DNA from 2 places in the Paenarthrobacter sp. E2MeOHC11 genome. Region 2 is predicted to be linked to the other one. Evidence: predicted binding sites of a transcription regulator. Region 2 holds the regulator's gene; the other holds the start of a gene.
What was found. The regulator LexA, encoded in region 2, represses DNA repair genes until DNA is damaged. The targets are predictions, from matches to a motif close to TCGAACANNTGTTCGA.
Positions count from the first base shown of each region.

Region 1: a site for LexA is predicted at 6,095-6,110, ahead of ACSSVG_RS02680 (LexA family protein). Genes of this name have one in related genera too.

Region 1 is NZ_CP196673.1:601,051-608,674, forward strand. It holds gene nirB (nitrite reductase large subunit NirB) at 1-1,649, shown strand, start outside; gene cobA (uroporphyrinogen-III C-methyltransferase) at 1,659-2,693, shown strand; gene ACSSVG_RS02665 (uroporphyrinogen-III synthase) at 2,706-3,863, shown strand; gene ACSSVG_RS02670 (Y-family DNA polymerase) at 3,892-5,190, opposite strand; gene ACSSVG_RS02675 (hypothetical protein) at 5,388-5,585, opposite strand; gene ACSSVG_RS02680 (LexA family protein) at 5,650-6,081, opposite strand; gene ACSSVG_RS02685 (hypothetical protein) at 6,240-7,058, opposite strand; gene ACSSVG_RS02690 (AAA family ATPase) at 7,203-7,624, opposite strand, start outside.
Region 2 is NZ_CP196673.1:349,122-356,745, forward strand. It holds gene ACSSVG_RS01570 (MFS transporter) at 1-54, opposite strand, end outside; gene ACSSVG_RS01575 (SseB family protein) at 105-1,025, opposite strand; gene priA (bifunctional 1-(5-phosphoribosyl)-5-((5-phosphoribosylamino)methylideneamino)imidazole-4-carboxamide isomerase/phosphoribosylanthranilate isomerase PriA) at 1,025-1,768, opposite strand; gene ACSSVG_RS01585 (hypothetical protein) at 1,816-1,974, opposite strand; gene hisH (imidazole glycerol phosphate synthase subunit HisH) at 1,975-2,727, opposite strand; gene hisB (imidazoleglycerol-phosphate dehydratase HisB) at 2,724-3,350, opposite strand; gene ACSSVG_RS01600 (histidinol-phosphate transaminase) at 3,397-4,515, opposite strand; gene ACSSVG_RS01605 (LysM peptidoglycan-binding domain-containing protein) at 4,594-4,953, opposite strand; gene lexA (transcriptional repressor LexA) at 5,299-6,042, shown strand; gene ACSSVG_RS01615 (ATP-dependent DNA helicase) at 6,130-7,624, opposite strand, start outside.

The sequences.
Region 1 (7,624 bases), 250 kb from region 2:
CGACCTTCCCGGGCTTTGACACTGCCACCAAACTCAAGTTGTCCGGCGTTGATGTTGCCAGCTTCGGTGACGCCTTCGCCCGGACCGAGCACTCCCTCGAAATCGTTTACGCCGACCCCGCCCGCGGCGTTTACCAGAAGATCGTCACCACCGATGATGCCAAGACCCTCTTGGGCGGCATTTTCGTCGGCGATGCTTCCCCCTACATGAGCCTCCGCCCGCTCCTGGGCCGCGAGCTCTCCGCCGAACCCGGTGCCTATCTGAGCGCTGCCGGCGGTGGCGAGGCCCCGGAGACCGAGCTCCCCGATGACGCCATCCTGTGCTCCTGCAACAACGTGGCCGCCGGAACCATCCGCGACACCATCAACGGTTGCGGCGCCTGCGAAGGCGACGCTCCTGTGCAGGAACTCGGCGAACTCAAGGGCTGCACGAGGGCCGGTACCCAGTGTGGATCGTGCGTCCCCATGCTCAAGAAGCTCCTCGAAGGCGAGCTGAAGAAGTCCGGCATCGAGGTCTCCAAGGCACTCTGCGAGCACATCAGCCTCTCCCGCCAGGAACTCTTCGACGCCATCCGCGTGCTGGAACTGACGTCCTTCGAAGAGATCATGGCCAAGTACGGCACCGGTGCGGGCTGCGATATCTGCAAGCCGACCATTGCCTCCATCCTGGCCAGCCAGCACTCCGCCTATGTCCTGGATGCCGGACGTGGCTCGCTGCAGGACACCAACGACCGCGCTTTGGCGAACATGCAGAAAGACGGCACCTACTCGGTGGTCCCCCGCATCGCAGGTGGCGAGATCACGCCCAAGGGCCTGGGCGTCATCGCGGCCGTTGCCGGGAAGTACAACCTCTACACCAAGATCACGGGCGGACAACGCATCGATATGTTCGGTGCCCGCCTTGAGCAGCTCCCGGACATCTGGAAGGAACTGGTGGATGCCGGTTTCGAGTCCGGACAGGCGTACGGCAAGAGCCTGCGCACGGTGAAGTCCTGCGTTGGATCCACGTGGTGCCGCTTCGGTGTCCAGGATTCCGTGGCGATGGCCATCGCACTGGAGCTCCGCTACCGGGGCCTCCGCAGCCCGCACAAGCTGAAGATGGGTGTCTCCGGTTGCGCCCGCGAATGTGCCGAAGCCCGCGGCAAGGATGTTGGCGTGATCGCTACGGCGGACGGTTGGAACCTGTATGTCGGCGGTAACGGTGGCGCCACCCCGGCCCACGCCCAGCTGCTCGCCAAGGATCTGGACGACGAAACCCTTCTGAAGTACATCGACCGCTACCTCATGTACTACATCCGCACCGCCGACCGCCTGCAGCGCACCGCTCGCTGGCAGGAGGAGCTTGACGGCGGCATCAAGCACGTCGAGGAGGTAGTGGTCAACGACTCCCTGGGCATCGCCGAAGAGCTTGAGGCAGCCATGGCCAAGCACATCGACACCTACGAGGACGAGTGGGCTGAGACGTTGAAGGACCCGGAGCGCCTCCGCCGTTTCCGTTCCTTCGTCAACGCTCCCAACCAGAAGGACGAATCCATCTCCTTCGTTCCTGAGCGGGGCCAGATCCGTCCGGCCACGAACGAAGAAAAGGGCGGTGTGCTCATTGCCTCCACCATCCCGGTCCGCAGCGAAACCGTCGGCGCAGAAAACTAGGGGTCTCCCATGCAGCTCACCATCGATCTCACCGGCCGTGACGTCCTCGTCACGGGATCGGACAAGTCCGCCCGCCAAGCAATCCGCCGCTACCAGAGCGCCGGTGCCCATGTGTACCGGCTGAGCACCCCGGAGGGTGTGCCCGGCGACGGCCAGCTCCCCGAGCGCCCGTTCCTGGTGGCAGTAGTGGACGACGGCGGGGCCGGCTGGCTGCCGCTGGTGGAACGCTGCCGCGACGCCGGAATCCCGGTTGCGTTCGAGCCCGCCCCGGGCGCTGAGGGCCACGTCACCCTGGTAGGCGGAGGCCCGGGGGCCCTGGACCTGCTGACGGTTGGTGCCGTTGACGCCTTGCGGGATGCCGACGTCGTGTTCTATGACCGGCTGGCTCCCTACCAGGAACTGGCCGACCTGACCTCTGCCGAGCTGGTGGATGTCGGAAAGCAGCCTGGCCTCCACAAGGTGACTCAGCGTGACATCGAGAAGCTCATGGTGGAAGCTGCCCTGCTGGGCAAGAACGTGGTCCGACTCAAGGGCGGCGATCCATACGTGTTCGGCCGCGGAGGCGAGGAAGTGGCCGCCTGTGTTGCGGCCGGCGTCCCGGTACGGGTGATTTCCGGTGTCACCAGTGCCATCTCCGTTCCTGCAGCGGCAGGGATCCCGGTGACACACCGCGAAGTGAGCCACATGTTCACCGTGGTGTCCGGCCACGCCCCGTTGACCGAGAAGGAGCACACCCACCTTGCCGGCCTTGGCGGCACGATCGTGGTCCTCATGGGTATCGGCACCCTTCCCCAGCTGGCGGCAGGCCTGCGTCGGGCCGGGATGAATTCGGACATGCCCATGGCCGTCGTTGAACGTGGCTACCGTCCGGGACAGCGCACCACCATCGCTGATCTGGGTACGATCGAAACTGCAGCCACCGGCTGCAGCAACCCGGCCGTTCTGGTCATCGGCGAGGTGGTCCGGGTGGCTGAAGCCAACCGCAATCATGCTGAAGCATCCGCTGAACTGAGCCGCCTCGCGGCTTCGCTCCTTGAAGCCTGAAGGTAAGAACACATGACTGTTGCACGCGCCCTCGAAGTCCACGACGCCACCGCCGCTCCGGGAGTATCCGAAGCGGCCGATGCGCCGCTGGATGGCTTCCGAATCGGCGTCACCTCGCACCGCCGTTCCCGTGACCTCATTGAGGCATTGGAGCGCCGCGGTGCGAGCGTGTTGCACGCCCCCGCTCTGAAGATCGCTCCTGTGCAGGAAGACATGGTCCTCATCGAGGACACCCGCACCATCATTGCGGCAAAGCCGGACATTTGTATCGCCACCACGGCTTACGGAATGCGCCGCTGGTGCGAGGCCGCGGACTCGTTCGGCATCGGCGAGCAACTCCTGGAAACCCTGTCCGCTTGCCGCATGTTCGTCCGTGGCCCCAAGGCCCGCGGTGCCGTGCGCGCTGCCGGTCTTGCCGACGTCGGAATCAGCAGTGACGAAACCACGGCCACGCTGGTGGACATGCTGCTGGCCGAAGGCGTTCGTGGCAAGATCGTGGCCGTGCAGCTGCACGGATACACCGACGTCCGCCAGCTGGAGCGGCTCCGCATGTCCGGCGCCACGGTCCTGACGGTGACCCCGTACCGCTGGGTGAAGCCCGACGGCGAGGACAAACTGCCGCGCCTGATCGAAGCCGTGGTGGGCGGGAACCTCGATGTACTGACGTTCACCAGCGCCCCCGCGGTGGATGCCATGTGGAGCACCGCTCACGAAATGGGCCTCTACCGGCAGCTCATCGAAGCCCTTAAGGGGCCGGTGACTGTTGCCGCGGTGGGGCCAGTCACCGCACAGCCACTGGTCGACGCCGGGCTGACGCCCCTTATCCCCGACCGCTACCGGATGGGTGCTTTGATCCGCTTGGTGACGGAGCACCTGTCCCTGAACCACGTGCGCCGTTTGGAAACCAAGAGCGCAACGATCGAGCTGCGTGGGCGCTGCCTGCGGATCAACGGTGAGGTGGTGGACCTTGCACCGGCCCCCCTCCTGCTGCTGCGGGCCCTGCTCGGCGCGGGCGGAGCGGTATTGTCCAGGGAAGCGCTCTCGGACCTGTTGGACCTGCGTGGCTCCGTGCACGCCCTGGACATGACAGTCAGCAGGCTGCGGTCCTCGCTGCCGGATGGCAAGCTCGTGGAGACCGTCGTGAAGCGCGGTTACCGGCTGCGGGCGTAGGTCCTCCGCTTCCTCGACCCCTGCCACGCTACGCCGCCTTCACCAGGGGAAGTTCGTCCCAGTTGGTGGTGTAGCGGGGGCTGAGCATGTCCCGTTTCATGGACCAGTCCGGGCCGCCCTTAATGCCGGCGTGGCCCAGGCCGATGGAGCCCCGGCCATACCGCTTGCTGACTTGCTCCAGCAGGGGGCCGATGCCGCGCTCCTCATGACGGTTCTCGAAGATCTCCAACGGTTTCTGGTTGCCGCTGGGACGGAGGTCCGTGACCATGATTCCGGCTTTGGCATACTTCACGCCTTCCTGGATTTTGGGGACCAGCGCGTGTGCGGCCTTGGTGAGGAGCACGGGGTCCGACGTGGGCATGGGCAGCCTCACGGTGACCGTGGGAAAGGACTTATCGTTCGGGTTGTAGACGGACGTCGCGGCAAACGCTGTTAGGAGCTTGGCCTGAAGATCGTGCTTGGCCAGCCTGGCACTGGCCATTTGACCGTAGACGCTGAGCACCTGCCGCAGCTGGTCCGTCGTCGTAATCGGTGTGGAGAACGAGCGGGAGAAGATCAGTTGGTCCCGGCCGACTCTCTCTTCCTCCATGGGAATACAGGGCGTGCCTTGGAGTTCCAGGACGGTTCGCATCATGACAATCGAGAACTTGTCCCGCAAAGCAATCGGGTCGGCGCGGACCAGGTCCAGGATTGAGAAGATTCCCAGGGCGTTCAGGCGCTTGGTAAGCCGCGTTGCCACACCCCAGATTTCAATGACGGACAGCCGTGCCATGAGAGCTTCGCGTTGGGCTTCGGGGACCGAGTCCCAGCGGCATACGCCGTGGAAGGCTGGATTGTGCTTAGCCCATTTGTTGGCGAGCTTGGCCAGGGTCTTGGTGCGGGCGATTCCGACACAGACCGGAACCCCCACATGCCGTTGGCAGGCTGCCTTGATGGTGCTTCCCAGCTCCAGCAAGTCCTGCGGTTGTCCCCTGACTCCGAGAAACGCCTCGTCAATGGAGTAGACCTCCTGCCATGCCGAGTAGCGGGCCAGGAGCTCCATGACCCGGGAGCTGATGTCGCCGTACAGTTCATAGTTGCTGGAGAGCGCTATCAGCCCCCATTCCTTGGCCCGTGGGGCGATCTTGAACCACGGCTCCCCCAGCCCAATGCCCAGCTTCTTGGCTTCCGGCGACCTGGTCACGGCGCAACCGTCATTGTTGGACAACACAATCAATGGCTTGCCCTCCAGCGCGGGGTTGAATGCCCTCTCCGCCGACGCATAGAAGCAGTTGATATCCACATGGGCAATCTCTTGCATTTGATGCATGAGAGCTGGCTTGGACATCATTCTCCTTGCGTTCGCCACTAGCACGCATGCCCGCAATCATCACGCAGGACACCCCATGCATTCGAATATATCTTCGAATGCATCAACTGTACCGCCGACCGGCGACAAGAAACCGCGTTGCAGCAGCGACCGAACTCCGCCCACAACATCAGCTCCAGTTCGATATCAACCTGCCGCTGATCACACCGCTTGGGTTAGTCGTGGGCGGGTTCGCCACTGACTTGGTGGTCGGCGTGGTTGATGGTCTCCTGGATGAGCCGGAGTTTGGCGAGTTGCCAAAGAAGGTTGAGGCGGGTCGGTTCGGCCAGCATCCGAAGTGTCACGGCTGCGATTTCGAGCAGTTCCGGCCCGGACTGACACCATCGAGGAGTAGACCCATCCTTCAAGTGCATATGTCGCGTTTGTGCACTCAAAGATAGAACGGATCAACTCGGGGATCAACGGGGGCGGCAACAGCTAGATGTGATGCAGGCACGTGGTTGCAACGCCCCAGATGGTCAGCTCAGACATTGCCGGCACGCGAATGTCCGGGTACTTGGGATTGTCCGCCTGGAGGATCACCCCTGAGGGCGTGACGCGGAGCCTCTTGATGGTCAACTCACCGTCAAGGACAGCCACGACGACGGACCCGTCCTTGGGCTCCAGCGCCCGGTTAACGATCAACTCGTCCCCGTCGCTGATCCCGGCACCCTCCATGGATTGCCCCGTCACCCTCACCACGAAAGTGCTGGTGACATCCTTGATCAGGTGCTCATTGAGATCGATCCTGCCGTCAAAGTAGTCCTGGGCAGGCGATGGATACCCTGCCGCCACCGGGATTGGAGCCAGCAGTACCGACATCAGGGAAAAGCCCGCATCTATCACGCGGGGGCCGACGATCACGCCCACAACACACCTTTATTCGAATATATGTTCGATACTTGAGTGTACAGCGGTTGGCGGACATTGTTCGATCTCCACCCGAAACCTACCCGCGGAACCGTGAAATCGCGGGCCGGAGATGGCATGGCTGCTGGTCCCCGCTGGGGCGGGGAAGGCAGATAGAGCTATCCGCCGGTTCCCGGCCGGGCTGGTGCTGTGATCTCGCGCGCGGGCAGGACGGCGGCGTCCAGGATGGTACGGTTCCCGAGCGGCCGTTCGAGATCGACAGCGAAGGGCGTCGCCGGGTTTCCCTGACAGGTGGCCCACTGCGCCCCGGCGGGCTGCACCCCCAGGACGACCTCGACCGTGGACTCTGTTTCGACGAGCTTGACGACGTCAATCCGGCCTTCGGCGTTCTTCCCGGAGTTGCAGTCGAACTCCGTGACGAGGAGAGCCACGCGATCGGACTCAGGGGCCGGCGGCAACGAGGGATCAAGAGTGACTGCGCCGGCTCTCAGCTCGCCAAGGTCCAGCGTGGGCGTGCAGGTCGATGACTCGACGACCGCCCATACCGGTTTACCTGGTTCCGATGCCATGGAGTGGGTGGAAATGACGATATACATGTAGTCGCGGACATCGCCGTGGCCGTGATCCTGGGGAGCTGCGAGTTTGTTCATGAGCATCACACGATCGCTGCTCTCCTGCGCAATCAGCCAGGTGACCGGGTCAAAAGCCGAGACCCCACGGCCGGCGAGAGCCGGGGCGGCCTCCGGGCCGAGCTCGCTGGCCGGTCGTGGATTGTCCAGCGCCTGACGCGAAACCTCGTTGCCTTGGCACAGCACAACTTCCGGTCGGATTTCCGGGGTTGGGCTCCCGGCGGACGGCAGGCTGGCAGACGGCAGGCCGGCGGCCGGCTGTCCGAGCGATGCGCACCCCGTTCCCAACAGCATCAGGGCTCCGCAGGCCAATGTAAGGCGTGGTGCTGCTGTCAATAGTTTCCCCATGCCGCCAAGGCTACGCCGCTCACCGGACGGGACCCATCACCGGACGGGACCCATCACCGGACCAGACCTCATCATCGGGCAAGCCCCGCCCATTCGCGAACCTCTCCGGTCACTTTCCCGGCACGTTGGCCACGTGAGGTGGCGTCAGATGTGCCGAAGATACCTCTGAGGTGCGTCCAGGAATGACCGCCAGTTGGCAACAAGATCAAGATCTTCCCAGTCGCGTGCCCGCAGGCCCCAAGGCCCGACTTCCAGGATCCGGGCGCCCGGAAGGGCCGCCAGAAGAGGTGAGTGCGTGGACATGATGACCTGGGAATCTCCGTGGGACAACAGGTCCTTCAGAACACTGAGAAGGCTGAGGCAACCGCTGAACGACAAAGCCGACTCGGGCTCATCGAGCACCCATAATCCGTGTCCCTTGAATCTGTCCAGCGCCAATTCCAGGAATGATTCGCCGTGGGACATGTCGTGGAATGGGATGTCCCCGGATGTGCTCGGGTTCATCTCGAGGTACGTGAAGAATCCGTGCATGGTTTCGGCCCGCAGGAAGTACCCACGCCGGCTGG
Region 2 (7,624 bases):
CAGGCGCCTGACAGGGCGGATGGACAGCATCTCTTTGTAGAGAGCGAAGTTCACTGGCAAATCCTCTTGTTCCCCCGGGGCAGACCGGGGAACCGGAACTGCCGTTAGTGCTGCCCAGGCTCCTGCGCCGCACGCTGCAATTTAACTTCAATGGAGTCAACGCCTTCAGCGAAGGAATCCATCCGAGCCCACGCCTCGTTGAGTTGGCCAACCAACGATTGCACAGCCACGGCATCCAGTCCGTCTTCGAGGAAGAGCACCACCCGCAGCTCCGGGCCAGACCCACCACCGGAGACCGTGCGGCCGTCAGCCGTCAAGGACGCAACGCCGGCGCCCGGTTGGGTCTCCAGCCGACGGACAGTCCGGAAGGCTGACACCGTGGAAGCGAGAGCAGCCTCCAGTTGATCATCAAGGTATGACGGCGTCCAGTCCCGCTGTTGGGCGAGTGCCCACATTGCCGGGCGACGAACCACGAAGGTGAAGTCCGAGCCGGGATCCAGAACCAACAACTGCGCGCCTTCGGAGACAGCTGAAAGGGCCGCACGGGCCGCGTAAACGGCCACGGGACGGGCATCGCTGTGCCACGCTTCGAGGGCTGCGGCCGAGGTGAAGACAGGCATGGCCTTACGGCCGTCGGGCGCCGTGAGTGTGACCAAAGCCATATCGGCCTGCTTGTCGGCATGCAGTCCGTCAACGCCGTCGGCTTCCTCGGCGAGCTGGGCGACAACCGGAACGAAAACCCGCGCCGTGGCGAGTGAGGCTACTACTTCGGCCTCGCCTCCGGTCCCGTTGACCAGCCCGGCAATGGCGGCGAGGTAACCGGCGTCCGCCGTCCCGTCGTCGTCCTCGAAGTTATGGATCTTTGCGTCGTCTCCCGTCAGGCTCCGGCCTGCCCACGGTTGCCCGGCAGAGTCAGTCGCTCCCCCGGCGCCGGCCAACGCTGCGGCGATGTGGCCCGGCAGGTTTCGGCTGCCGGCGCCATGGTGGCCGTGGCTTCCGTGCGGGTGTCCGGCGTCCTGGGACATCAGCGGCGACCGGCAACGTCCAGGGCTTCGGGCAGGGTGAAGGCGCCGGCATAAAGAGCCTTGCCCACGATCGCGCCCTCCACGCCCATTGGGACAAGTTCACGCAGGACCCGGAGGTCCTCAAGGCTTGAAATTCCCCCCGAGGCCACAACAGGCTTTCCGGTCTTCTCCACCATCTGGCGCAGCAGTTCCACGTTCGGTCCCTGCAAGGTGCCGTCCTTAGTGACGTCAGTGACGACGTAGCGGGCGCAGCCGGCATCCTCAAGGCGGGCCAGGACCTCCCAGAGGTCCCCGCCTTCCTTCGTCCAGCCACGACCGGCGAGCGTAGTACCGCGGACATCAAGACCGACGGCGATCTTGTCACCGAAGCGGTCGATGGCCCTGCGGGTCCACTCGGGGTTCTCCAACGCTGCCGTGCCGAGATTCACGCGTGCAACGCCAAGGTCCAGGGCACGCTCCAGTGATTCGTCATCGCGCAAACCGCCGGACAGCTCCACCTTCACGTTCAACTGTGAGACAACCTCACTGATGAGGTCGGCATTGTTGCCACGACCGAAAGCGGCGTCAAGGTCCACCATATGAACCCATTCGGCGCCTGCGTTCTGCCAGTTCAGCGCTGCTTCCAGCGGTGTTCCATAGCTGGTTTCCGAGCCGGCTTCTCCTTGCAGGAGGCGGACTGCCTGGCCATCAACAATATCGACGGCGGGCAGGAGTTCCAGAACGGACTGGGAGGAGGTGGTCATGTGGGTCCTTGGAGTTCGAGGGTGGCGCGGTTATTCGAGTGACCGGTTCAGGTACCGGGCAGCGTCAAGAGATAGGCGGCCAGCAGGGACATCCCCGCCAGCACGTAAAAGGAGATGGAAACCCAGCGGGGCTTCTTCTGCTGATGGAAGGAAATGCCGCCACCCACCAGCACACCGGCGAGGCCCATGAGGACAACAGACCACATCTAGGCGGCACCGCTTCCGGATGCTGCCGCACCTGGTGTGCCGGGCTTTTTCAGCCCGTCCACCCAGTTCCGCAGCAGCCGCGCCCCGGCGTCCCCTGATTTCTCGGGGTGGAACTGCGTTGCGCACAGCGGGCCGTTTTCGACTGCAGCAATGAAGCGTGCACCGTGCTCGGACCACGTCACCTGGGGCGGGGCCATGCGGGGCTGCACAACATCGAAGTTCCATTCCTGGACACCGTAGGAGTGCACAAAATAGAAGCGCTCCTGCTCCACCCCGGCGAAAAGCTTGGAACCTTCGGGAACGTCCACGGTGTTCCAACCCATGTGCGGGACAACCGGAGCAGGCAGCAACTCCACTTTGCCTGGCCACTCTGCCATGCCTTCGGATTCAGTGCCGTGCTCAACCCCGGCCTCGAAAAGGACCTGCAAGCCAACACAGATGGCCAGTACAGGGCGCCCGCCGGCCACCCGGCGACCGATCATGCGGATCGCATCCACGGCCTTAAGTTCCTTCATGACGGTCTCGAACGCGCCCACCCCGGGAACGACGAGTCCGTCGGCGTTGAGGACGTCTTCCGGCTTGGAACTCAACACTACGTGGGCACCGGCACGCTCAAGTGCCCGGACAGCGGACCGAACATTGCCCGAACCGTAATCGAGCACGGTGACAGTTGGCTTGCCTTCCGGCGACTCGGGCCTCACCGAAGCGATGGTGTCGGCCACCGCGCCGTCCTTGAGGACCTGGCCGCTCACAGTGCCCCCTTTGTCGAGGGGATGCCCTCGACCCGGGGGTCGGATTCCACCGCTGCACGGAGTGCCCGCGCAAAAGCCTTGAACTGTGCTTCCACAATGTGGTGCGGATCGCGGCCCGCCAGTACGTTCATGTGCAGGCAGATTCCGGCGTGCAAGGTGATGGCTTCAAAAACGTGGCGCGTCAACGACCCAGTGAAGTGGCCACCAATGAGGTGGTATTCCTGGCCCGCGGGCTCGCCGCCGTGCACCAGGTAGGGCCGACCGGAAACATCCACGACGGCGTGGGCCAGGGCTTCATCCAAGGGAACCGTAGCTTCGCCAAAGCGGCGAATGCCGGCCTTGTTGCCCAAAGCAGTGCGCAGGACTTCGCCGAACGTAATGGCCACGTCTTCCACCGTGTGGTGGGCATCGATGTGGGTATCGCCAGTGGCCTTGACGGTCATGTCAATCAACGAGTGCTTGCACAGCGCGGTCAACATGTGGTCATAGAAAGGCACAGAGGTGCTGATGTCCGAGACACCGGACCCGTCCAGGTTGATCTCCACCAGGACGGAGGATTCACTGGTGGTGCGCTCCATGCGCGCGGTGCGGGCAGCGGACGGCGTGGCGCCGGTTTCGCTCATTGGGACGTCCTTATACACGAAGAGTGGGTTGGGTCTATGGACAAGTTTAGGCGCGCTGTGGCGGCTGGCCGTCCAGCAGCGCTTCCAGCGCCTCAAGGAAGGCCGTGGTTTCCGGCTCGGTCCCTGCGGTGACCCGCAAGTGTCCGGGAATGCCGACGTCGCGAACCAGCACACCCGCGTCAAGCAGGCCTTGCCAGATGGCGTGCGGGTTCTCGAGCCCGCCAAAGAACACATAGTTGGAGTCCGAGGCTGAAGGCTTGAGACCCATGCGCAGGAGTTCAGTCACGATGCGGTCGCGTTGGACCTTGATGTCCTCGACGTCGGCCATGAGGGCCTCGCGGTGGTTGAGGGCCGCCAGGGCAGTTGCCTGAGTAACAGCCGACAGGTGATACGGGAGGCGGACCAACCTGATGGCGTCTGTAACCTCGGGTGCTGCGGCCATATAGCCCAGCCGGGCGCCCGCGAGGGCGAAGGCCTTGCTCATGGTGCGGGAAACGATCAGACGCTCGCGCCCGGGCAGCAAGGTCAGGGCACTTGGCGTGTTGTCATGGGCGAACTCGTGATAGGCCTCGTCGACGATCACGATGGCCTGGCTGGCTTCCCCGGCCTCGTAAACGGCCTCAACAACTTCCAGGCCCAGGCCTGTTCCGGTGGGGTTGTTGGGCGAGCACAGGAACACAATGTTGGCTCCTGTTTCACGAACCTGCGCTGCCGCCGACGCCGCATCCAAACCGTAATCCTCTGCCCGGACTCCGCGTACGTATTCGGTATCCGTGCCACTGGCCAGCAGGGGGTACATCGAATACGTGGGCGGGAATCCGAGTGCCTTCCGACCGGGTCCGCCGAATGCTTGGAGGATCTGCTGCAGGACCTCATTTGAACCATTGGCGGCCCAAATGTTGTCCGGGGTGAGATCGTGGCCAAGGTATTCGGCCAAGGACTCGCGCAGTTCAGTGAACTCCCGGTCCGGGTAGCGGTTCAGCCCCGTGGCCGCGGCGGCAACGGCTTCCGTGATGGCCGCCTGGACGTCCGCGGGAACGCCATGAGTGTTCTCGTTGACATTGAGCAGGATAGGAACGTCAAGCTGCGGTGCGCCATAAGGGCTCAGTCCACGCAGGTTGGTCCGGAGGGGTAGTCGGTCTAGTCGCTCAAGCTGGTCACTCACCAAGACAGTTTAAGGGGCTACCGGGACTGCCGAGTAACTGTGACGCCGCGCCACCGGATCCAGCCACGGTGGAACGCGCTAGCTTGCCGGGACGAACAAACGCTGCCCGGGCTGGATCCGGCCACCATGGAGGTCGTTGAGCTGAATGATCTCGGAGATGACATCCCTGGGATCGCGCTCCGGAGCAGCTGCGCCGGCGATACCCCACAGCGACTGCCCGGGCTGGACCGTCACGGTCACCGCGACCGGCGGCTGGAGCTGCGCCTGCGAGTCCGAGGCCTTGGCAGGGGACGTAATGAAACCGGCCAGGCTCAGCAGCGCAGCCACCAGCAGCATTGCGGGGATGCCAAAGAAGACCATCCGACCCCGGCGGGTAAGACGCAGGCGCGTCGGCGCCTGGGTAGTGCGGAAATCAGCGAACGTAGTGATTGCGGACATGAGCTGAGCCCTTCTGAGCTATTGCCTTGCGCCGGATTCCGGTACATGGCTGCCAATTCTTTGTGTTCCCCTCCCCCGATCCCGGATGTTCGAACACTCTGTTCGAACATCCGTCATCCGGTTCGGGTTTATAGAACACATATTCGAACCTTGCTATGACATTTTTAGCACTTATCAACGAACGGTGTCGAGACTCGCTAGAACAAATGTTTGATAAACGCCTGTGCCTGCCCTACGTTTGAGTGAAGAAACAGCACTGTTTCAGTGGAACAGGAGGGTCTGACATTTTTTGCAGACCCGACACCCCTGGATCGTTCCGGGGCGAATGGAAAGGCACTGGCGAACATGGCAGCGAAAGCCACAGGCGGCGGGGCACCCCTGCGGAGCCAACAGCCTCAAAAGAGTCCCAAGAGCCTGACTGTCCGGCAGAAAAAAATTCTGGAGACCATCCAACGCTCGGTGAATGACAATGGGTATCCGCCAAGCATGCGTGAGATCGGTGACACCGTCGGCCTGGCAAGTTTGTCGAGTGTCACGCATCAGCTTTCCCAGCTCGAGAAGCTCGGCTATCTGCGCAGGGACCCCAAGCGTCCCCGTGCCATGGAAGTCCTGATGCCGTTGACGTTGGATGGCGGACCAATTCCCGGCGTCGAAGCCCCTGCGACGCTGCGCAGCGCGGGTGGCCTTGCCGTCACGGAGCTGGCCAGCGCCAGCGATACTGCCATGGTTCCCCTGGTGGGCCGGATCGCTGCAGGCGGCCCCATCCTGGCTGACCAGGCAGTGGAAGACGTCTTGCCCCTTCCCAGGCAACTTGTGGGCCACGGCGAACTGTTCATGCTGAAGGTGGCAGGCGACTCAATGATTGATGCCGCCATCTGCGACGGTGACTGGGTTGTTGTGCGCCGCCAGAACGACGCCATCAACGGCGACATCGTGGCCGCACTGCTGGATGACGAGGCTACCGTCAAGACGTTCCGTCAGCGCGATGGCCACACGTGGTTGCTGCCCCAGAACACCCAATACGAGCCAATCCTTGGCGACCAAGCCACCATCATGGGCAAGGTTGTCTCTGTTCTGCGTTCCCTGTAGGTGCCCACTAGGTAGGTACCCCAAGCCTCCTGGGCGGCTTTTGCCGCACCCAGGAGGCTTTGTTGGCCCCACGAGGCATTGTTGGACCTAGGAGGCCTTGGCGGAGCCCAGGCGTTCCAGCACGCCGCGCACAACCGCCCTGTCCGTCGTCGCCCAGAACGGCGGAAGCGCAGCCCTCAGAAAACCGCCGTAGCGTTCCGTCGACAGCCGTGAGTCAAGCACGGCCACGACTCCCTTGTCTCCCGTTGAACGGATAAGGCGCCCAGCGCCTTGTGCCAAGCGGATGGCGGCATGCGTTGCTGACACGGCCATGAAGCCATTCCCGCCCGACTGGGCGACTGCCCGGGAGCGGGCAGTCATCAGGGGATCGTCGGGGCGCGGGAAGGGAATGCGGTCAATCACCACCAGGCGGCACGAACCACCCGGCACGTCGACGCCCTGCCAGAGTGACATGGTGCCAAACAGGCAAGTGTCCGGCTCATCTGCGAATTGCTTCACAAGGGCAGCCATGGTGGATTCGCCCTGGCAGAGAATGTCCATGTCAAGGCGCAGCCGCATGGCGTCGGCGGCTTCTTCGGCAGCTCGCCGCGAAGAGAAGAGACAAAGCGCTCCCCCGCCGGATGCCCGGATGAGGTCTTCGAGCTCATCGAGAGCCTCGGGCGAGGTCCCACGCCCCGGCTTGGGCAAGTGCTTGGCAACATACAGCACCCCCTGTTTGGGGTAATCAAAGGGCGATCCAACATCAATCCCGGTCCAGCTCGGGGCGCCGTCGCCGATGAGGCCCAGACCTCCAGCCGCCGGTTCGAAGGCAGAGCCAATCGCCAGCGTGGCGGAGGTGAGCACCACGGTGTGGCCCTCGAAGAGGCCTTCGCGCAGCCGTCCCGCGACGCTGAGTGGCGCGATGTTGATCAGTGCCGGTGCCGTTTCATCAGGCTGCGAGTAACCCTGTTGGGGGTCGAAGGTGCTGTTGCGGGAAAACCAGACCACTTCCCGGTTCTCCTTGGCGGCCAGCATCCGCTCGCACAATTCAAGAATGAGCATGAGCCGTGAGCGAGCGAGCTGCCTGCCGCCGTCGACCGCGTTGGAAGAGTCGGTCTTGGAATCTGAGAGCGCCGCGCGGGTCGCATCGCGTAACTGGTCAAGGCAGTCAAGCTGTTCGTCGTTGAGCCCACTGGCCAGCAACCCGTTGGGCACCCCTGCGATGGCCATGTCCAGGCGCTCCGCCGCAGCGTTGAGGGCATCCACCGTGATGGCGGTGTGCTTGCGTGCGCTTGACGCCGCGGCATGAACCATGGCCACAGACAACTGGCCCGAGACCGCGCCGGTCACGCGATCCTGCAGCTCGTGTGCCTCGTCCACCACCACGACGTCATACTCAGGCAACACAGCCAGCCCTTCAAAGGCGCTGACGGCAAGCATGGCGTGGTTGGTGACGACGACGTCGGCCTCACCCGCGCGGGACCGCGCCAACTCACTGAAGCACTCTTCAGCCACCGGACACTTCTGCGCGCCGAGGCACTCCATGGAGGTCACAGAGACTTGCCGCCAGGCACGGTCCGTGACGCCGGGCATCAGTTCGTCA